DNA from 2 places in the Streptomyces sp. NPDC086147 genome. Region 1 is predicted to be linked to the other one. Evidence: riboswitches for the same ligand, from Rfam matches in the RefSeq annotation. Region 1 holds a riboswitch; the other holds the start of a gene.

Region 1 (10,564 bases):
TGGAGGCGGCCGGCGACGAGGGCGGGGTGCCCGCCGCGCTCGCCCTCTCGGACGACGTGACGGCCCCGGGCCGCCGGTTCGACGTGTCCGCCCACCGCCGGGACGGGCTGCTGATCATGGAGTTCGAGCCGCGCGGCGCCGACGGCCCCGAGGCGCGCGGGTTCTACCAGGGGGTGCGCCGGGCGCTGGCCCGGCTGCGGTCGGCGGAGGACACTGAGGACTGCTGCCGGGTGGCGGTGCGCGAGGTACGGGCGCTGACCGGCTTCGACCGGGTGGTCGCCTACCGCTTCGACGGCGAGGACGGTCCGGGCGAAGTGGTCGCCGAGGACGTCCGGGAGGGCTGGGAACCGTGGCTGGGACTGTGGTTCCCGGCGACCGACATCCCGCCGCAGGCCCGGCGGCTGTACCGGGAGAACTGGATCCGGGTGATCGGGGACGTGGACGACGTCGCCGTCGGACTGCACCCGCCCGTGCGGGAGGCCACCGGCGAGCCCCTGGACCTGTCGCAGGCCGCGCTGCGCACCGTCTCCGGGTTCCACCTGGAGTACCTGCGCAACATCGGCGTGCGCTCCTCCATGTCGGTGTCGGTGCTGCGCGAGGGGCGCCTGTGGGGGCTGATCGCCTGCCACGGGGCGGAGCCCGCGCGGATCACCCCGGAAGTGCGCTCGGCGTGCGAGATGTTCGGCGCCGCGTTCTCGCTCCAGCTGTCCGCGATCGAGGAGCGCGAGCGCGCGGACGCGCACGTGGAGTCCACCGCCCGCTCCGCGGCGGTGGCCGAGGCGCTCGAACGGGAACGCCTCGAAGAGGGCCTCGGCGACGGCGGCGGCCCGCTCATGGAGCTCCTCGACGCGGACGGGGTGGTGCTCCGGCGGGCCGAACGCACCCTGGGCGCGGGCGAGCCGTTCGCGCCCGGCCTGCTCCGGGCGCTGGAGGAGCGGGCCCGGGCGCTGACGCCGGGCGTGCCCTGGTGCACCGACCGGCTGGCCGAGGAGGACGGACCGGGCGGCGGCGCGGAGGCGGCGGACGGAGGACCGGCCGGAGTGCTGATGGTGCCGCTGTCCGGGGTGGGGGAGTACGTCGCCTGGCGCCGCCCGGAGCGCCCGATGCCCCGGCAGTGGGCGGCCGACCCCTCGGTGCCGGTACGGGTCGGGCCGCGCGGCGAGCGCCTGACGCCGCGCGGCTCGGGAGCCGTCTTCCGGGCCACCGTGCGCGGCCGGAGCCTGCCCTGGACCGTCCGCGACCGGGTGGCGGCCAAGGAGCTGTGGCGGCTCCTCACGGGTCTGGTCCTGCGGCACGCCGAGGTCCTGGACGCGATCAACGACGAGCTGCGGATGCGCAACGTCGACCTCGACTCCTTCGCCCACGCCGCCGCCCACGACCTCAAGGAGCCGCTGCGCGGCATCTCCAACGCGGCGACGTTCGCCATGGAGGACGCCGGGGACGGGCTCGACGAGGTCACGCTGCACCGGCTGCGGACCATGCAGCGGCTCGCCGGACGCATGGACGAGCTGCTCAACTCGCTGCTGCACTACGCCCGGCTCGGCCGCGCCGGGCTGCGGGTGCGCGAGGTGGAGCTCGGCAGCGCCCTGGACGCGGCCCTGGAGGTGGCCGGGCCCCGGCTGGCCGAGCAGCGGGTGACCGTGGTCCGCGGGACGCTGCCCCGGGTCCGGGCGGACGCCGACCGGCTGGACGAGATCCTGGTCAACCTGCTGGTCAACGCGGCCAAGTACGCCCGGCCCGACGGGGAGCGCCGGGTCGAGGTCACCGTGGAGCGCCACCCGGTCCCGCCCGCCGGGGACGCCCCGGGGACGCCCGCGGGACCGGAGCAGGTCGTCGTCGTCAGGGACAACGGCATCGGCATCCCGGCGGACCGGCGCGACGACGTCTTCGACCTGTTCCGCCGCCTCCACGGACCGGCCGAGCACGGCGGGGGGACGGGAGTCGGCCTCGCCCTGGTCAAGCGGATCGTCGAACGGCACGGGGGCCGCATCTGGCTGGACGCCGTCCCCGGCGGCGGGACGGCGTTCTACTTCACGCTCGGGAGCTCCGAGCCGGACCCGGCCTGACGCCAGTAGTCGACGGCGCCCTTCAGGACCGTCTGGAAGAGCGCGAAGTTGACCGGCTTGTAGACGTAGCTGTCCGCCCCCGCCGCGTAGCAGGCGTCGACCTCGGCGGGGGCGGTGGAGGAGGTGAAGACCACCACCGTCACCGCGCCCAGCTCCGGCCGGGAGCGGATCCGCTCCAGCACCGCGTGCCCGCCGATGCCGGGCATGTTGAGGTCCAGCAGGATCAGCCCGGGAAGGTCCTCGCGGGCGAGCAGCGCTTCCACCAGGCCCTCCCCGCGGTCGGTGAACTCCAGGACCAGGTCGGGATGGGTGCGGCGCAGCGCGCGCCCGATCGCCTCGGCGTCCTCCGGACTGTCCTCCACGACCAGGATCCGGTCGGGGGCCGTGCGCCGCTGGTCCGTCGTCTCCGGCACGCCGCTCATCGCGCGTCCTCCACTCGTTCCTCCGCCACCTGTTGCTCCGCCACCCGTTCCCGCGCCACCCGGGCGACCAGCACCGCGGTGTCGTCGTCGCCCAGGGCCCGGAAGGCGGTCGCGCGGGCTATCAGCCCGGCGGCGTCGCTCCCGTCGCCACAGCTCTCCCGGACCGCCCCGGGCAGTACGTCCTCGAACATCGTCCCGTCCGCCGAGCGCGCCTCCGACAGGCCGTCGGTGAACATCACCAGCGCGTCGCCCGGCCCCAGCACGGTCCTGCCCGGCTCGTACAGGGCGTCCGGCACCACCCCCAGCAGCATCCCGGACGCCCGGACCTCCTCGACCCGCCCGTCCGCGCGGCGGATCAGCGGACGCGGATGCCCGGCCGAGGCCGCCTCGACGGCGTACCCGTCGCCGTCCGGGGTGAGCACGCCGACGAACGCGGTGACGAACCGGGCGGCCTGCTGGCCGGTCAGCACGCCGTTGAGACGGCTCAGCGCCTCGCCCGGCGGCGCCTTGTCCTCCAGCAGGACGCGCAGGGTGTGCCGGGCCAGGCCGGCCAGCGCCGCGGCCTCGGCGCCCCGGCCGCACACGTCCCCGACGAAGAGGGCCAGCGCGCCGTCCCGGCGCACCACGGCGTCGTAGAAGTCGCCGCCCACCTCCAGGGAGTCGTCGGCCACCTCGTAGGCCGCGGTCAGCCCGACGCCGGGCCAGTCGGGCAGGGTGCCCGGCAGCAGGTGCCGCTGGAGCTGCTCGGTGTTGCGGCGGCGCTGCTCGTAGGCGGTGGTGGTGTCGATGGCCAGCGCCGCCCGGCCGGCCAGGTCGTCGAGCACCCGCAGATCGACGATCTCCCGCTCGGGACGGTGGTAGACGAACGTCAGCGTGCCGAGCAGCTTCCCGCGGGCCCGCAGCGGACTGATGCTCACGGCCCGCACGGCCCGGCCCGGCCCGTCGCCGTGCGGTCCGAACACGGACGTCCCCAGGGCCTCGCCCGTGAGCAGGGTGCCGTGCGGCAGGCCCGCCGCGGCCCGCAGGGCCCCGTCCAGCCACGGGTCGTCCGCGGCCACGCCGCGCAGCCAGGGCTGCACGGCCGCCGCCACGTGCACGGTGGCCACCGGGGACAGCAGGTTGCCCGGCCGGCACAGGTGCACCACGCAGGCCTCCGCCACCGCCGGGACGGCGAGCCGGGCGACGCGCTCCAGCGTCTCCCGCGCGTCGAGGCTGGCGTCCATCTGCAGGGACGCCTCGGCGAGGAATGCCTCCTCCACCCGGCGGCGCTCCGCGGCCCTGTGTTCGAGGACCCGCCGGTTGCCGGCCACCAGGACCTCGCTGAGCTGGAGCAGCCGCGTCGGCAGGAAGGGATCGGCCTCCTCTCTCCCGCCCAGCCCCAGCGAGAAGGCCGCCCAGTCGTCGCCCCCGAGCGAGAAGCGGGCCTCCAGGGCCCGGCGCGCCCCCGCCTCGGCCAGCAGGGCCGCCTCGGGCGCGAAACCCTCGTCGTCCGTGGTCAGGTCGTGCTCGTACAGGTGCACCGGCGCGCGGTTCCCGGCGTCCTCCCCGCCCCTGGCGGGCAGCCGGGCGGGCACGGTCCGCACGCTGCCGGGAAGAGGGGTCGTGGTCGCTGCCGCGGCGGCGCCGTCGGCCGTCAGCCGCCGCACGTACCGCAGGCTGCGGCCGTCCCAGCGGCTCCCCGCGACGGCGACCACGCCCCGCTCCGCCAGCATCAGGGAGTAGACGTGCCGGGCCATGTCCGTGATGTCCTGGGCGTCCTGCGCGGCCAGCCACATGCGGTGCAGGCCGGCGGACCAGGCCTCGGGGTCCGTACCGGTCGCGCCCTCGACTCGCCTCACGCTCTCCTCGCTCATGTCGGCTGTACCGGCCGGAACTCCCGTTCCGGCGCCCCGGGGCCGGATGACGGGAGTCTCCGGTCGGGCCGCACGTCCCAGCGTACGTCGCCGCCGTCGGCCCGCCGGTCGCGGAGGCCGCGATACGGCCGGGGCCCGGACCGCCGGACCCGGGGGCTCAGCCGGCGATGCCGCCCAGCTCCGCGTCGGCGGGCAGGACGCGCACCAGCTTGCGGTTGACGAACTCCCGCATGCCGAGCGCGGACAGCTCGCGTCCGTAACCGGAGCGCTTGATGCCGCCGAAGGGCAGGTCGGGCCGGGTGGAGGTCGGGTGGTTGACCCAGACCATGCCGGTCTCCACCCGCTCGGCGACCCGGCGGCCGCGCTCCGTGTCCGCGCAGAAGACGGAGCCGCCGAGACCGTACTGGCTGTCGTTGGCGAGGGCGATCGCCTCGTCCTCGTCGGCCACCCGGTGGATCACGGCGGCGGGGCCGAAGAGCTCCTCCGCGTAGGCGCGCATGCCCGGCTTGACGCCGGTGAGAATCGTCGGTTCGACGAAGGCGCCCGGGCGGTCGATCCGGTGGCCGCCGGTGACGAGCTCGGCCCCCTGGTCCACCGTCTCGCGGATCTGCTCGGCCAGGCCGGCGGCCGCCTGCTTCGACGAGAGGGGGCCGAGGGTGGTCGCCCCGTCCGCCGGGTCGCCGGGCACCAATGCCTCGAACGCGCGGCGCATCCCCGCGACGAAGTCGTCGTAGACCTCGTCGAGGACGATGAACCGCTTCGACGCCACGCAGCTCTGCCCGGTGTTCGCCATCCGGCCGGCCACCGCGGCGCCGACCGTCCGTTCCAGGTTCTCGCCGTCCAGGACGATGAAGGCGTCGCTGCCGCCCAGTTCCAGCAGGCTCGGCTTCATGTTGCGACCGGCCCGCTCGGCGACCTGGGCCCCCGCGCGCTCGCTGCCGGTCAGCGACACCCCCCGTACGACCGGGTCGTCGATGACGCGCGAGATCTCGTCGTGGCTCACGAACAGGTTGGTGTACACGCCCTCGGGCGCCCCCGCGTCGTGGAACAGCTTCTCCAGGGCCAGCGCCGACTGCGGGCAGATCCCGGCGTGCTTGACCAGGACGGTGTTGCCGAGGACCAGGTTCGGCCCGGCGAAGCGCACCACCTGGTAGTACGGGAAGTTCCACGGCATCACGCCGAGGAGGACGCCCAGCGGCTCGTCGACGAGGTACGCCTCTCCCTCCTCGACCTCCAGCGGCTCGTTCGCCGCGAAGCCGGGTCCGTGTTCGGCGTAGTACGACAGGATCGAGGCCGCGAGGTCCACCTCGCCGCGGGCCTCCGCGATCAGCTTGCCCATCTCCTCGGTGAGGAGGCGGGCCAGCGGCTCCTTGCGCTCCCTCATCAGGCCGGCCGCGCGTCCGATCACCGCGGCGCGATCCCCGATCGGCCGCCTCCGCCACGCCTCGAAGGCATGACCCGCGGTTTCGAGGACGGAGTCGACCTCCTCGCCCTCGATCACCGGAAACTCCGCGAGGGTCTCCCCGGTGTACGGGCTGACGGTGGCGAACGGGCTCTTGCGCTGCTCCGACATGGAAGCTCCAGTACGGGACGTATCGGGGTACGGGGGATGTGGCGGTCCATGCGGAACGCCACGTTCCTTCACCTCCGCCCCGGTACCCGGAAGCGGGACCGGAAAACAACGCAAAACGGATTAAAGACTCTCCGTTTTCCGAGGAGGTGATCACGGAGGGACGTCGTGGCTCTCCCGGCCCGCTCCGTCACGGCGTGTTCGTGAAGGCGCGGCGGTAGGCGCGGGGCGGCACTCCCCGGCGGCGCACGAACTGCTCGCGCAGGACGGTCGCGCTCCCGTACCCGACGCGGCGGGCGATCTCCTCGACCGGCAGGTCCGTGGTCTCCAGAAGCTCCTCGGCGCCGCTCAGCCGCAGGCTCCGCACCCAGGCGTGGGGGGTGGTGCCGGTCGCGGCGGCGAAGCGGCGGGCGAAGGAGCGCTTGCTCATCAGGGCGCGCCCGGCCAGCTCCGCGACGGGAAGCGGCCGGTGGAGGTTCTCGCGGGCCCACGCGAGCACCTCGGCGAGGCGCTCGTCACGGCAGTCCTCGGGGACGGGGGCGGCCAGGTACTGCGCCTGCCCGCCGTCGCGGTGGGAGGGCAGCACCACGTCCCGCGCGACGCCGTTGGCCCTCGCGGCCCCGTGCTCCCGCCGCAGCAGGTGCAGACAGAGGTCGAAGCCCGCGGCGGCTCCCGCGCCGGTGACGACGCTCCCCTCGTCTACGTAGAGGGCGCCGGGCTCGACGGCGACCTCGGGGTAGCGGTGGGCGAGCAGCGCGGCGAACCGCCAGTGGGTGGTGGCCCGCCGGCCGTCGAGCAGTCCGGCGGCGGCGAGCGCGAAGGTCCCGACGCAGTGGGCCGCGACCAGCGCGCCGCGCCCGTGCGCGGCCTTCAGCGCGTCGAGCACCGGGGGAGCGGGCGGCGTGCGGAAACCGGCCCACGGCAGGGCGATCACCAGGTCGGCCGAGGCGAGCCGGTCCAGGCCGTGCGCGACGTCGAGCGGCACCCCGACGTCGGTGGGGACCGGTCCGGGCCGGTCGGCGCACAGGGCGAAGTCGAAGCCGGGCAGCCCCTCGCCGTGCGGGCCGAAGACCTCGGCGACGATGCCGACGGCGAGCATGCCGACACCGGGCGGGGCGTACGCGGCGACGGTCGTGAAGGGAGGCATGCGCGCAGTGTGGCACGAATCCTGCGATCAACGGCAGACGTGCCACTCGTGAACGGCCTTCCCCTCCACGAACATTGAGGGCATGACAGACGCACCGCTCGGCCGTAGCGCCGTATACACCGTCCTGACCACCGGATACGTCGGCTCCACCGGCCCCGGAGTCGCCGCCACCGTCTCCTACGTCTCCGACGCCGGCCGGCACGTGATCTTCGACCCGGGCATGGTGGCGAGCCCCGACCGGATCCTCGCCCCGCTCGCGGAGCTGGGGCTCGGCCCCGACGACATCACCGACGTGGTGCTCAGCCACCACCACCCGGACAACACCATGAACGTGGGCCTCTTCGGCCAGGCCCGGGTGCACGACCACAAGGTGGAGTACCGCGGCCACCAGTGGAAGAACCGGGACGCGGAGGGCTACGAACTCACCCCGTCGCTGCGGCTGATACGCACCCCGGGCCACAGCGCCGAGGACATCACCCTGCTCGCCGGCACGGAGTCGGGCGTGGTCGCCTTCGCCGGAGACCTGTGGTGGCACGCGGAGGGCCCGGCGGACGATCCGGTGGCCCCCGACCGCAAACTGCTGCGCACCTCCCGGCTCCGGGTGCTGGCCGCCGCGGACCTGATCGTGCCCGGCCACGGAGCCCCGTTCGAGGGCGACGAGAACACGCCGCGCTGAGGACCGTCCGTACGGGCGCGCGAGGACCCGGCCGAGGGAGAGCCCCGGGGCCGGACCGGTCCCGGGCCGCCAACTGCCCCTGGCCACAGCGGTGATGCGACCGTACTGTTCGTCTGCCCGGCTCGGCCAGGCGGACAACTGAATGGTCGCGCGACCTGGGAAGCCGGTAGGAGTCCGGCGCTGACCTGCAACCGTGTGGGGCGCTTCCGCGCCCCGAGTCGGACCACCCGGCGCGCGGCTTCACGTACTACCTCTACCTCGCCCTCACCGTCGTGGCGATCCGGGTGACCTTCCGGGCGATCTTCGCCACCGGCATCACGCCCCGCGACCACTTCCTCTTCTCCCTGCCGCACATCCCCACGCCCGACTGGTACGCGGGCATCCAGATCGGCGGCCCGGTCTCCCTGGAGGCGCTGCTCTCGGCCGCCACCGACGGACTGCGGCTGGCCTGCATGCTCTGCTGCATCGGCGCCGCCAACACCCTCGCCAACCCCAAACGGGCCCTGCGCGTGCTGCCGGGCGCCCTCTACGAACTCGGCGTGGCCGTCACCGTCTCCATCAGCGTCGCGCCCCAACTGGTCCAGAGCGTCCAGCGCGTGCACCGGGCGCGGCGGCTGCGCGCCGGACGCTCCAAGGGCCTGCGCGCCCTGCGCGGCATCGTCGTCCCCGTCCTGGAGGACGCCCTCGAACGCTCCCTGCGCCTCGCGGCCGCCATGGACTCCCGCGGCTACGGGCGCGCCGGAACGGCCACCCGCCGCTCCCGGCGCACGACCGGCGCCCTCATGCTGCTCGGCATGTGCGGCCTGTGCGCCGGGGCGTACGGACTCCTCGACGCCACCGCCCCCACCCTCCTCGGCTTCCCGGCGCTCGCGGCCGGCGGCCTGCTGTGCGTGGCCGGACTCCGCCTCGGCGGGCGCCGCGTCACCCGCACCACCTACCGGCCCGACCCCTGGAAGGCCGCCGAGTGGGCCGTCGCCGGCTGCGGGGTCCTCTCGGCCGTCCTCCTCTTCAGCAACGCCGGCTTCGACGCCGCCGAACTCAACCCCTCCATCTACCCGCTGAGCTGGCCCACCCTGCCCCTGGTGCCGGCCGCCGCGATCCTCCTGGCGGGAACCGCGGGATTCCTGTCCCCGCCCCCGAGCCAGCCCGTCCGCCCGGCCGTCCCGGCACAGCGCACCAAGGAAACCGAGTGATCACCTTCGACCAGGTCACGGTCCGGTACGAGGACATGGCCGAACCCGTCCTGCGGGACGTCGACCTGACCGTGGAGGAGGGCGAACTCTGCCTCGTCGTCGGCCACACCGGCGTCGGCAAGTCGACCCTCCTCGGCGCGGTCAACGGCCTCGTCCCGCACTTCACCGGCGGCACCCTGTACGGCCGGGTGACGGTCGACGGCCGGGACACCGCCGAGCACCCGCCCCGCGAACTCGCCGACGTCGTGGGCGTCGTCGGGCAGGACCCCCTCGACGGCTTCGTCACCGACACCGTCGAGGAGGAACTCGCCTACACCATGGAACAGCTGGCGGTCCCCCGGCGACCATGCGCAAGCGAGTGGAGGAGACCCTCGACCTGCTCGGCCTGGCCGACCTGCGCCACCGCGCCCTGCACGAGCTCTCCGGCGGGCAGCAGCAGCGCGTCGCCATCGGCTCCGTCCTCACCGCCCACCCCCGGATCCCCGTCCTCGACGAGCCGACCTCCGCGCTCGACCCGACCGCCGCCGAGGAGGTGCTCGCCGCCGTCACCCGGCTCGTCCACGACCTCGGCGTCACCGTGCTCCTCGCCGAACACCGCCTGGAGCGGGTGGTGCAGTACGCCGACCGGGTCCTCCACCTGCCCGGCGACGGACGGGTGGTCTCCGGGCCGCCCGCCGAGGTCTTCCGCACGACGTCCATCGCCCCACCCGTCGTCGAACTCGGCCGCGCCGCCGGCTGGTCCCCGCTCCCGCTCTCCATCCGCGACGCCCGGCGGGCCGCGGCCCCCCTGCACACCCGGCTGAGCGGCGTCACCCCTCCGCCCGCGCGGCCCGCCCCCGACACCGACCGCCCCACCCTCCTCACCGCCCGCGGCGTCACCGTGACGTACCAGGGCGTGCCGGCGGTCCGCGAGGTCGACCTCGACCTGCGCGGCGGCGAGATCACGGCCCTGATGGGCCGCAACGGCTCCGGGAAGTCCTCCCTGCTCTGGGCCCTCCAGGGCTCCGGGCCCCGCAAGGCCGGCTCCGTCTCCGTCGGGGGACCGGACGGGCCGGGGAAGCGGGACCCCCGGAAGCTCCCGGCGGCCGAGGCCCGGCGGCTCGTCGGCCTGGTGCCGCAGACCCCCACGGACCTGCTCTACCTGGAGAGCGTCAAGCAGGAACTCGACCAGGCCGACGCCGAGTCCGGGGTCGCGGCCGACGGCGTCCCGGCCCGCGCCCTCCTGGACCGCCTTGCGCCCGGCATCCCCGACACCACCCATCCGCGCGACCTGTCCGAGGGACAGAAGCTGGCCCTCGTCCTGGCGATCCAACTCGCCGCCGCGCCACGGGTGCTGCTCCTCGACGAGCCCACGCGCGGTCTCGACTACCGGGCCAAGGGCGAGCTGATCGGCATCGTGGACGCCCTCGCCGCCGAGGGCCGCTCCGTCGTCGTCTCCACCCACGACGTGGAGTTCGTCGCCCGCGCGGCCGACCGGGTCGTCGTCATGGCGGAGGGCGACGTCGTCGCCGACGGCCCCACCACCGAGGTCATCGTCGCCTCGCCGGTCTTCGCCCCCCAGACCGCGAAGATCCTGGCGCCCCTGCCCTTCCTCACGGTGGACCAGCTGACGGCCGTACTCGACGCCGACGCCGACG
Region 2 (10,564 bases), on a different contig from region 1:
GCCCAGCGACCGCAGCCGCTCCCGCACCGCGTCCGCCCCGTCGATCCGGACGAGCACGAAGGGACCCTCGGCGCCCGCCACCGTCCGCACCTCGTCGAACTCCGCGAGGCCGGCCAGCAGATGCGCCCGCTCCATCCCGATCCGGTGCGCCGCGTGCTCGGCCTCCGCGAGCGCCGCCCGCGACATGCAGGCCTCCGCCGCCACCAGGGCGGGCGTCGACACCGGCCACAGCGGCTGCGCCCGTTCGAGCTCCGCGACCGTGCCGGGCGCGGCGAGCACGTACCCGATCCGCAGCCCCGCCAGGCCCCAGGTCTTGGTGAGGCTCCGCAGCACCACCAGCCCCGGCACGTCCGTCCGCCCGGCCAGGGACTCCCGCTCGCCCGGCACCGCGTCCATGAAGGCCTCGTCCACCACCAGGGTCCGCCCGGGCCGGGCGAGCGCGGCGACCGAGGCGGCCGGATGCAGCACGGAGGTCGGATTGGTGGGGTTTCCGACCACCACCAGGTCCGCGTCCTCCGGGACCGCCGCCGGATCCAGCCGGAAGCCGTCCTCCTCGCGCAGCAGCACCCGCTCCACCTCGTGCCCGGCGTCGCGCAGCGCCGCCTCCGGCTCGGTGAACTGCGGGTGCACCACCACCGGCCGCCGCGCCGGCAGCGCCCGCGCGAGCAGCACGAAGGCCTCCGCCGCGCCGGCCGTGAGCAGCACCCGGTTCGCGGGCAGGTCGTGCCGCTCGGCGACCGCGGCCCGCGCGACCCGGCCGTCGGGATAGGCGGCGAGACCGGTCAGGGAGTCGGCGATGCGTCTGCGCAGCCAGTCCGGAGGCGTGTCCGTCCGGACGTTGACCGCGAGATCGATGAGTTTCTCGTCCCTGACCTCGGCGTCACCGTGGTGGCGAAGGTCGTGGGCGTCGGTATGCGTGTGCATGTCCATGGCCGCCGTCGTGTGGGGGGTGGGGATGGTGGGGGGTGAGCCAGGCTCGCCAGCGATGTACCCGTGTGACGGGGGCAACAACCGTACGGCCGGGGCGTCTTCGTGCGACCGAACCGGGACGGAAGCGGCGAGAGCGCACGTTACGCGCCGGGTTCTGCGCTTCGGCACGAGCAGCACGGCCCGCGCACGCGCCACGGGCGCCGCCGCCCCGCCCGCCGCCAGCAAGGCCCCCGCCTCCGCCACCGAGGCCGTGCCCGTCGCGGCCAGGGGCAGGGCCGACGGGTGCGGTACGGACACGGCCGCCAACTCCTCGGCCGCGAACCCCCGTACCGGCACGCCGAGGAGCGCCGCGGCCCCCGCGATCCCCGGCTCCGCCGCCCGCGCGTCGAGCGTGGCGAGGGACCGGACGGCCGCACGCGGCAGCCCCGCCTCCCGCAGGACCGCGTCCACGAGGGCCAGCACCTCGTCCACCGGGACGCCCGACCGGGCGCCCACACCGAGGTGCGCGGACGCCTCCCCATCCGATAGCAAAGCCCCATGGCTGTGGTCGTCGCGCTCGGCGCGTTCCTCATGACGCTCTTCGGAGGATGGGTCGCCGGGCGCGTCACCGACCGGCGTCACCTGGTCCTCGGACTCGCCGGCGGGCTCATGCTCGGCGTCGTCGGACTCGACCTCCTGCCCGAGGCCCTGGAGGCCGCCGGGCACGAGGTCTTCGGGGTCCCGGAGGCCCTGCTGCTCTTCGTCGGCGGCTTCCTCCTCGCCCACGCCGTCGAGCGCCTGCTTGCCGTGCGCCGGGCCGCGCACGGCGTCGGGGCCGACGAGAGGGTCCCCCAGGTCGGCATGACGGCCGCCGCCGCGATGGTCGGCCACAGCCTCATGGACGGCATCGCGCTCGGCGCCGCCTTCCAGGTCGGCGGCGGCATGGGCGCCACCGTCGCCCTCGCCGTCATCACCCACGACTTCGCCGACGGCTTCAACACGTACACGATCACGAGCCTCTACGGGAACGCGCGCCGCAAGGCCCTCGCGATGCTCGTCGCGGACGCCGTCGCCCCGGTCCTCGGTGCCGCCTCCACTCTGCTGTTCACCCTTCCGGAGGAACTTCTCGGCGGTTATCTCGGCTTCTTCGGGGGCGCCCTGCTCTACCTCGCCGCCGCCGAGATCCTGCCCGAGGCCCACCACGACCACCCCGCCCGCTCCACCCTGCTGTGCACAGTGGCGGGCGTCGGCTTCATCTGGCTGGTGGTGGGGGCCTCCGGCGGCTGACCTCACGAAACCGGACCGTCCGCGGCCGCCGCCGCGAACCGCGCCGCCGCCTCGGGCGCGCCCGCCCAGTGGGTGTGCACGTAACTGGCGTGCACTCCGCCCCGCACGAAGCCCTCCACGCGCCGCTCCGGCTGCCGCAGCCCCCACGCGGCCCGCTCCCCGGCGCCCGGCTCGATCACGGTGCGGTGGAACTCGTGCCCCCGCATCCGCGCCCCGGTCGGCGCGAGGACGCTGTCGCTGACGGCCACCGCGTCCCGGTACCCCAGCGTCAGCCGCTCCGACATGCGCGCGTCGGCGTCGAGCACCCCGCACATGGGGGTGCCGTCGAGCGACCGCGCCAGGTAGAGCAGGCCGGCGCACTCGGCCGCGATCGGCGCGCCCGAGGCGGCGAGGTCCGCCACGGCCTTCCGCAGCGGCTCGTTGGCGGACAGCTCGCCCCCGTACATCTCGGGGAAGCCGCCGCCGATCACGAGCCCGGAGGTCCCCTTGGGCAGGGCCTCGTCCCGCAGCGGGTCGAAGGTGACGACCTCGGCCCCGGCGGCGGTCAGGAGTTCGGTGTGCTCGGCGTACGAGAACGTGAACGCGGCCCCGCCGGCCACCGCGATCCGGGGCCGGCCCGCCACCGCGCGCCCCACGACCGCCGGCGACCACGCCTCCGCGGACAGCTCCGGAGCCGACCGCGCGAGCGCGAGCAGCGCCTCCATGTCGCACCCGGCCAGGACCTGTTCGGCCTGCGCCGCCACCGCCTCCACGGCGGCGGCCTGCCGCTCGGCCACCGGCACGAGCCCCAGGTGCCGCGACGGCGTCGCCACGGCGGGCGCCCGCCGCAGCACGCCGAGGACCGGCACCCCGGACTCCCCGAGCGCCTCCCGCAGCAGGTGCTCGTGCCGGTCGGTCGCGACCTTGTTGAGGATCACGCCCCCGATCCGCACCTCCGGGTCCCAGGACGCGAACCCGTGCACGAGCGCCGCCACCGAACGCGACTGCGACGACGCGTCCACGACCAGCACCACGGGCGCCTTCAGGAGCTTCGACACCTGCGCGGTGGAAGCCAGTTCGCCCTGGTCGGCGGCGCCGTCGTACAGCCCCATGACCCCCTCGACCACGGCCAGATCGCAGCCGCGCGACCCGTGCAGGAAGAGCGGCGCCACCAGGCCCGTGCCGCACATGTACGCGTCGAGGTTGCGCCCCGGGCGGCCCGTCGCGAGCGCGTGGTAGCCGGGGTCGATGTAGTCCGGGCCGACCTTGTGCGGGGAGACGGCCAGGCCACGGCCCGCGAACGCGGCCATCAGGCCGGTCGCGACCGTGGTCTTGCCCGCGCCCGAGGAGGGCGCGGCGATGACGAGACGTGCTACCACTCGATGCCCCGCTGGCCCTTCTGACCGGCGTCCATCGGGTGCTTGACCTTGGACATGTCGGTGACGAGGTCCGCGAAGTCCACCAGCTCCTGCGGCGCGTTGCGGCCGGTGATCACGACGTGCTGCTGACCGGGACGGTCGCGCAGCACCTCCACGACCTCGTGCACGTCGATCCAGCCCCAGTGGAGGAGGTAGGCGAATTCGTCGAGGACGTAGAACTTGTACCGCTCCTCCGCGAGGTCCCGCTTGACCTGCTCCCAGCCCTCGCGCGCCTTGTCCTCGTGCGACTGCTCGCCCTCGGCGACCTCGCGCTGGATCCAGGACCAGCCCTCGCCCATCTTGTTCCAGGTGACCGTGCCGCCCTTGCCGGTCTCGCCGAGCGCCTTGAGGGCGTTCTCCTCGCCGACCTTCCACTTGGCGGACTTCACGAACTGGAACACCCCGATCGGCCAGCCCTGGTTCCAGGCGCGCAGCGCCATCCCGAAGGCGGCGGTCGACTTCCCCTTGCCGACGCCCGTGTGCACCATCACCAGCGCGCGGTTGCGTCGCTGACGGGTGGTCAGACCGTCGTCAGGAACGACGGTCGGCTGTCCCTGCGGCATTAGGCGGCCCTCCTGGCTGTCCGTGCTGCGTGTCCGGTCTGTCCTGCCTGTACGTCCCTGACGAGCCCGGCGATCGAGTCGGCGCGCAGCTCGTCCAGCGTCACGGCCGTCCCGCCGAGCTCGCGCGCGAGCTGCCCCGCGAGGCCGAGCCGCACCGGGCCGGTCTCGCAGTCCACGACGACCGACGCCGTGCCCTCGGCGGCGTGCAGCCGCGCCGCGCGGGCGGCGAGCGCCACCGGGTCGCCGGCCGCCCGCCCCCCGGTCGCCCGCCCGTCCGTCACGACGACGAGCAGGGGACGGCGCGAGGGGTCCCGCAACCGCTCGACCCGCAGCACGTCGTGGGCCTTGAGCAGCCCGGCCGACAGGGGCGTGCGCCCGCCCGTCGGAAGCTGTTCGAGCCGCGCGGCGGCCGCGTCCACGGACGAGGTCGGCGGCAGCGCCACCTCGGCGTCCCGGCCCCGGAAGGTGACCAGACCGACCTTGTCGCGCCGCTGGTAGGCGTCGAGGAGCAGCGAGAGCACCGCGCCCTTGACCGCGCTCATCCGCTGCCGGGCGGCCATCGAGCCCGAGGCGTCGACCGCGAAGAGCACGAGGTTGCCCTCGCGGCCCTCCCGGGTCGCCTGCCGCAGGTCGTCGCGCCGGACCACGAGCCCCGGCCCGGTCCGCCCGCGCGCCTTCTGGTGCGGGGCGGCGGCCTGCACGGTCGCCGCCAGGTGCAGCTTGGTCAGCGCGCCCCGGGGCCGGGTGGAGCCGGTCGTACGGCCGTGCTCGGTGCGGGCCCGGGAACGGCGCCCGGCCGCGCCCTCGCCGAGACCGGGCACGCTGAGCACCTTCGTACGGAAGGGCTCGGCGGCCTTGACGGCGGCCCGCTCGCCGGAACCGGCCCCGGCCTTCTGCGGCGCGGGCTCGGGAGCCGGCTCGGACGCGGGGGCCTCCTCCGGCGCCGGTACGTCCTCGGGCGCGGGCCCGTCGCCCTGCGGCGGGATCCCGCCGCCGTCCGGACCGCCCCCGCCGTCTCCCGGACCACCGTCCCCCGGGCCGTCCGGCTCCGGGTCGGGGTCCTCGTCCGGACCGGACTCCGGCTCCTCGCCCCTGAACCGCTCCAGGGTCTCGTCGAGCTTGTCCTCGTCGAGCCCCGGCGCGTCGAAGGGCGAGCGCCGGCGGCGGTGGGGGAGGGCCAGGAGCGCGGCCTGCCGCACGTCCTCGGAGGTGACCTCGGTCCGTCCGGCCCAGGCGGCGAGCGCGGTGGCCGTGCGGGCCATGACGATGTCGGCGCGCATCCCGTCCACCTCGAACGCGGCGCAGGTCGCGGCGATCTGGAGCAGCACGGCGTCCCCGAGGGTCACCTGCGGGAGGAGGGCGCGCGCGGCGACGATCCGCTCGCGCAGCGCGCTCTCCTCGCCGGTCCAGCGCGCGGCGAACGCGGCCGGGTCGTCCTCGAAGGCGAGCCGCCGCCGCACGACCTCCACCCGCTGCTCGGGGTCGCGGGAGGCGGCGACCTCCACGGTCAGCCCGAACCGGTCGAGGAGCTGCGGCCGCAGCTCGCCCTCCTCGGGGTTCATGGTCCCGACGAGCAGGAACCGGGCGGCGTGCCGCACGGAGACGCCCTCGCGCTCCACGTGCGAGAAGCCCATGGCGGCGGCGTCGAGGAGGTGGTCGATCAGATGGTCGCTCAGGAGGTTGACCTCGTCGACGTACAGGATGCCCCGGTGCGCGTCGGCGAGCAGCCCCGGCTCGAACGCCTTCACGCCCTCCGCGAGCGCCTTCTCGATGTCGAGCGAGCCGACGAGACGGTCCTCGGAGGCGCCGACGGGGAGTTCGACCATCCGCGCGGGCCGCGCGACCCCCGGACCCGCCTCGTGCGGCCCGTCCGGGCAGCCCGGATCGGGCGAGGCCGGGTCGCAGCCGAACCGGCAGCCCGCGACCACCGGCACGGCCGGCAGCAGCTCGGCGAGCGCCCGCACGGCGGTGGACTTCGCGGTGCCCTTCTCACCCCGGACGAGCACGCCGCCCACGGCCGGGCTGACGGCGTTCAGGAGCAGCGCGAGCCGCAGGTCGTCCATGCCGACGACGGCGGTGAACGGATACCGGGTGCTCATCGGGTGGTCTCTCCTTCGGATCGTTGATGTTCGAATGACGGCGCGCGGCCGTCGACGGCGGGCGTCCCGGTCCTCACGGCGCCCCCGGCGGCACGAACGGCAGCCCCGCAGGGGCGCCCTCCTCGATCAGCCGCAGCAGCGCGTCCGTGTCCGCGTGCTCCTCGATCAGGTCGCCGAGCCGGTCGAGCTGCTCCTCGCGCAGAGTGCCGAACGACGTGTCCGGGGCCGGGACGAACCGGCGCCCGGCCGCCGCCGCGACCTCCCGCAGGAACGCCCGCCGGAAGCCGTCGCTCTCCAGGGAGCCGTGCCAGTGGGTGCCCCACACGGAGCCGACCCGGCACCCGTCCAGGAACGGCTCTCCCCCGCGTACGTCCGCGACGCCGTGGTGGATCTCGTACCCCTCGACCCGCTCGCCGAGCGCCTCGCCGACCGGCCGGGCCAGGGTCTTCTCGACCCCGAACCGCACCCGTACGGGAAGGAGACCGAGCCCGTCGACCACCCCGGCCTTCGACTCGACCTCGTCCTCGATCCGTTCGCCCAGGGCCTGGAAGCCGCCGCAGACGCCGAGCACCGGGCGGCCCTCGGCCGCGCGCCGGGCCAGGGCGTCCGCCAGGCCGCGCTCCCGCAGCCAGGCGAGCGCCTTCACGGTGCCGCGCGTGCCCGGTACGACCACCAGGTCCGCGTCGACCAGTTCCTCGGGCCGGTCCACGAACCGGACGACCACGCCCGGCTCGGCCGCCAGCGCGTCCACGTCCGTGAAGTTGGACATCAGGGGGACGGCGCAGACGGCGACCCGCAGCACGTCCGCGCCGACCGGCGGCGCCACCACCGACTCCCGGACGGTGCCCCGCAGGGAGACCCGCAGGCCGTCCTCCTCGTCGATGCCGAGCCCGTGCGCGTACGGCAGGACGCCGAAGGTCCGGCGCCCGGTCAGGCCGTACAGCATGTCGAGCCCGGGTTCGAGCAGGCTCACGTCGCCCCGGAACTTGTTCACCAGGTACCCGGCGACGAGCGACTGGTCCTCGGGCGACAGCAGCGCCGTCGTGCCGAAGAACTGGGCGAAGACCCCGCCCCGGTCGATGTCCCCGACCACCACCACGGGCAGCTTCGCGGCCCGCGCCACGCCCATGTTCACGATGTCGGTGCGCCGCAGGTTGATCTCGGCCGGGCTGCCCGCGCCCTCGCAGATCACCGCGTCGTACGTGCTCCGCAGCTCCTCCAGGCACGCCATGACCGGCTCGAACAGCTCCTTCTGCCGCCCCCCGTGCAGTGCCTTCCCGGGGGACGACCCCCCGGACCCCCCGAAGAACCCCCGGGCGCTCAGCTCGCCCACCGGCTTGCCCATCAGGACGACCTGGCTGGAGCGGTCGCTGCCCGGCTTGAGCAGCACCGGGTTCATCAGCGCGGTCGGCTCGACCCGGGCGGCCTGCGCCTGCATGGCCTGGGCCCGGCCTATCTCGGCGCCCTCGCGCGTGACGAAGGAGTTGAGGGACATGTTCTGCCCCTTGAACGGCGCCACCTTCAGACCTCTGCGGACCAGCCACCGGCAGATCCCGGCCGTCACGACGCTCTTGCCCGCGTCGGACGTGGTCCCGGCGACCAGCAGCCCCCCGCCCCTCCCGCCCCTCATGCGCTCCTCCGCTTCCCGCGCTTCACCGCGCCGGCGATCAGACGGCCGCCCGCGCAGGCGGCCAGGGTCAGCGCGGTCACCCGGCGCGAGAGCGCCACCGCCCGTTCGATGTCCGCCACCTCGACGGCCCGCCCCTCCCCGTTCAGGACCGGCCGGTGCTCGACGCGCCCGCCGTACGAGAGGGTGCCCCCGAGCCGTACGCCCAACGCGCCCGCGAAGGAGGCCTCGACCGGGCCCGCGTTGGGGCTCGGGTGCTTCGACGCGTCCGCCCGCCAGGCCCGCACGGCCCCGCGCGGGTTCCCGCCGGCGACGGTGGCGAGCGCGGCCGTCAGGCGCGCGCCCGGCCAGCCGGCCAGGTCGTCGAGGCGGGCCGAGGCCCAGCCGAAGCGGCGGTACCGGGGGGACCTGTGGCCGACCATCGCGTCCAGGGTGTTGACGGCCCGGAAGCCGACGAGCCCGGGCACGCCCGCGACCGCGCCCCAGAACAGGGCGCCGACCACGGCGTCCGAGGTGTTCTCGGCGACCGACTCGACGACCGCGCGGGCCATCGCGGGACCGTCCAGGGACTGCGGGTCGCGCCCGCACAGGTGGGGCAGCCGCTCGCGGGCCACCTCCAGGTCCCCGGCGGCCAGTGCCCCGCCGATCGCGCGGGCCTCCCGGCCCAGGGTCGTCCCGCCGACGACGGCCCACACGGAGGCGGCGGTCAGCGCGACGGCGGCGGCCGGCCGGTCCCGCACGGTCCGGGCGGCGAGGGCGCCGAGGGCGGCGGTGGAACCGGCGCAGACGGCGGTGTGCAGGGCGCCCCAGCCGCGGTGGTCGTGGTGGAGGCGCCGCTCGACGGCGGCGGCGGCCCGGCCGAACGCGGCGACGGGGTGGCCCCGGCGGGGGTCGCCGAGGAGCAGGTCGACGGCGAGGCCCGCGGCCGCTCCGTACGCGAAGACACCGGTGGCTCTGGGACGGCCGGGCATGGCGCTGTGTCCTCACTCAGGGTCCGCGCCCTGGATCGACGTGACCGGCGGCGAGAGTTCCTGACTCCCGGACCCTCGGATCCGGTCACAGTGGCGGGACCGCGCCGGATTCGCACCGGGCTTCCTCTGCTGCCGCCGTAATGGCCTCGGCAGTCCACCACGCCCCGAGAACAAGCGTCAACCCAGCCTTGACCTGCGGCGGCGCACTGTGCGGAGCACCACAGAAAAGAGCCGGGCGGTCCGCACCCGAAGGTGCGGACCGCCCGGCCGGTGGAGCGGGGACCGTCAGACGACGATCAGGTAGATGCCGTACGCCACGGCCGCCAGGCACAGCCCGAAGCAGGCGTAGGCGCCGGTGCGGGCCAGGGCGGCGGAGCCTCCCCGGGCCACGGCCTCCTCCTGCTTGGTGAGGCCGACGATGCCGAGGGTGAAGAGGCCCACCAGGGCGACGGTCGCCACGAGGCTGACGCCGAAGACGGAGCCGAGGGCTGCCCAGTCGATCTTCATGTGGTTCTTTCCTTAGACCTTCGCGGCCGGGGCCGGGGGAGCGGTCGGGTCGGTGGGGGCCGGGGCGAGGATGGTCGCCTTGAGGTTCTCGTCGGTGACGGCGGCCACGGAGCCGGCCGGCGGCGGCGGGGTGACGGCCGCGATGGCGGTGGTCACCACGCCCGCGGGCTCGGCGTCGGAGGCGTCGAGGTCGTCGGCCGTGACGTTGTGGTGGTCGACCGGCTTGCGGCGGGAGAGCGCCCAGATGACGGCCGAGCCGGTCACGAGCAGGACCGCGACGGCGGCGATGCCCCAGGGGCCCTGCTTGGTGAGGAACTCGGCGCCGGCGCCGACCAGGCCCGCGGCGGGCAGGGTCAGGCCCCAGGCGACGAACATCCGGGTCGCGGTCGACCAGCGGACGACACCGCCCTTGCGGCCGAGGCCGGCGCCCATCACGGCACCCGAGCAGGACTGGGTGGTGGAGAGGGAGAAGCCGAGGTGCGAGGAGGCCAGGATGACCGTCGCGGCGCTGGTCTGGGCGGCGAAGCCCTGCTGCGGCTGGAGGTCGGTGAGGCCCTTGCCCATGGTGCGGATGATGCGCCAGCCGCCGAGGTAGGTGCCGAGCGCGATGGCGACACCGGCGGAGACGACGACCCAGAGGGGCGGGTTCGAGCCGGGGGCGACGACGCCCTGGGTGACCAGGGCGAGGGTGATGATGCCCATCGTCTTCTGGGCGTCGTTGGTGCCGTGGGCGAGCGAGACGAGACCGGCGGAGGCGATCTGGCCGGCCCGGTAGCCCTTGGCCGTGGCCTTCGCCTCGGGGTTCGCCTTGATCCGGTACGTCAGCCTGGTCGCGAACATCGCGGCGAGACCCGCGACGAGCGGCGCGGCGACGGCCGGGATGAGGACCTTGGTGACGATGGTGGGGCCGTTCACGGCCGACCAGCCGGCCGACATGACCGCGGCGCCGATGAGGCCGCCGAAGAGCGCGTGGGAGGAGCTGGACGGGAGTCCGAGCAGCCACGTCAGCAGGTTCCACAGGATGGCGCCGACCAGCGCGGCGAAGATCACCTCTGTGCGGATGCCCTCTTCGTTGATGATCCCGCCGGAGATCGTCTTGGCGACCTCCACGGACAGGAACGCGCCGACGAGGTTGAGCACGGCGGACATGGCCACCGCCGTCTTGGGCTTGAGCGCACCGGTCGAGATGGTCGTGGCCATCGCG

Evidence for each region. Region 1 has a riboswitch for cobalamin ahead of AB0398_RS13090 (energy-coupling factor transporter transmembrane component T). Riboswitches for the same ligand answer to the same signal wherever they lie in the genome.
Region 2: another riboswitch for cobalamin. It lies ahead of AB0398_RS20055 (cobalamin biosynthesis protein); the one in region 1 lies ahead of AB0398_RS13090 (energy-coupling factor transporter transmembrane component T).

The regions. Positions count from the first base shown of each region.
Region 1 covers NZ_JBFBJO010000004.1:533,304-543,867, forward strand. The annotation lists gene AB0398_RS13060 (ATP-binding protein) at 1-2,066, shown strand, start outside; gene AB0398_RS13065 (response regulator) at 2,027-2,488, opposite strand; gene AB0398_RS13070 (GAF domain-containing SpoIIE family protein phosphatase) at 2,485-4,326, opposite strand; gene AB0398_RS13075 (NAD-dependent succinate-semialdehyde dehydrogenase) at 4,499-5,914, opposite strand; gene AB0398_RS13080 (helix-turn-helix domain-containing protein) at 6,102-7,058, opposite strand; gene AB0398_RS13085 (MBL fold metallo-hydrolase) at 7,141-7,734, shown strand; cobalamin riboswitch at 7,845-7,981, shown strand; partial or broken gene AB0398_RS13090 (energy-coupling factor transporter transmembrane component T) at 7,965-8,927, shown strand; partial or broken gene AB0398_RS13095 (ATP-binding cassette domain-containing protein) at 8,924-10,564, shown strand, end outside.
Region 2 covers NZ_JBFBJO010000008.1:259,702-270,265, forward strand. The annotation lists gene cobC (Rv2231c family pyridoxal phosphate-dependent protein CobC) at 1-1,461, opposite strand, end outside; gene AB0398_RS20030 (ZIP family metal transporter) at 1,468-2,196, shown strand; gene AB0398_RS20035 (cobyrinate a,c-diamide synthase) at 2,199-3,554, opposite strand; gene cobO (cob(I)yrinic acid a,c-diamide adenosyltransferase) at 3,548-4,156, opposite strand; gene AB0398_RS20045 (putative cobaltochelatase) at 4,156-6,255, opposite strand; gene AB0398_RS20050 (cobyric acid synthase) at 6,329-7,885, opposite strand; gene AB0398_RS20055 (cobalamin biosynthesis protein) at 7,882-8,853, opposite strand; cobalamin riboswitch at 8,885-9,027, opposite strand; gene AB0398_RS20060 (hypothetical protein) at 9,139-9,360, opposite strand; gene AB0398_RS20065 (inorganic phosphate transporter) at 9,373-10,564, opposite strand, start outside.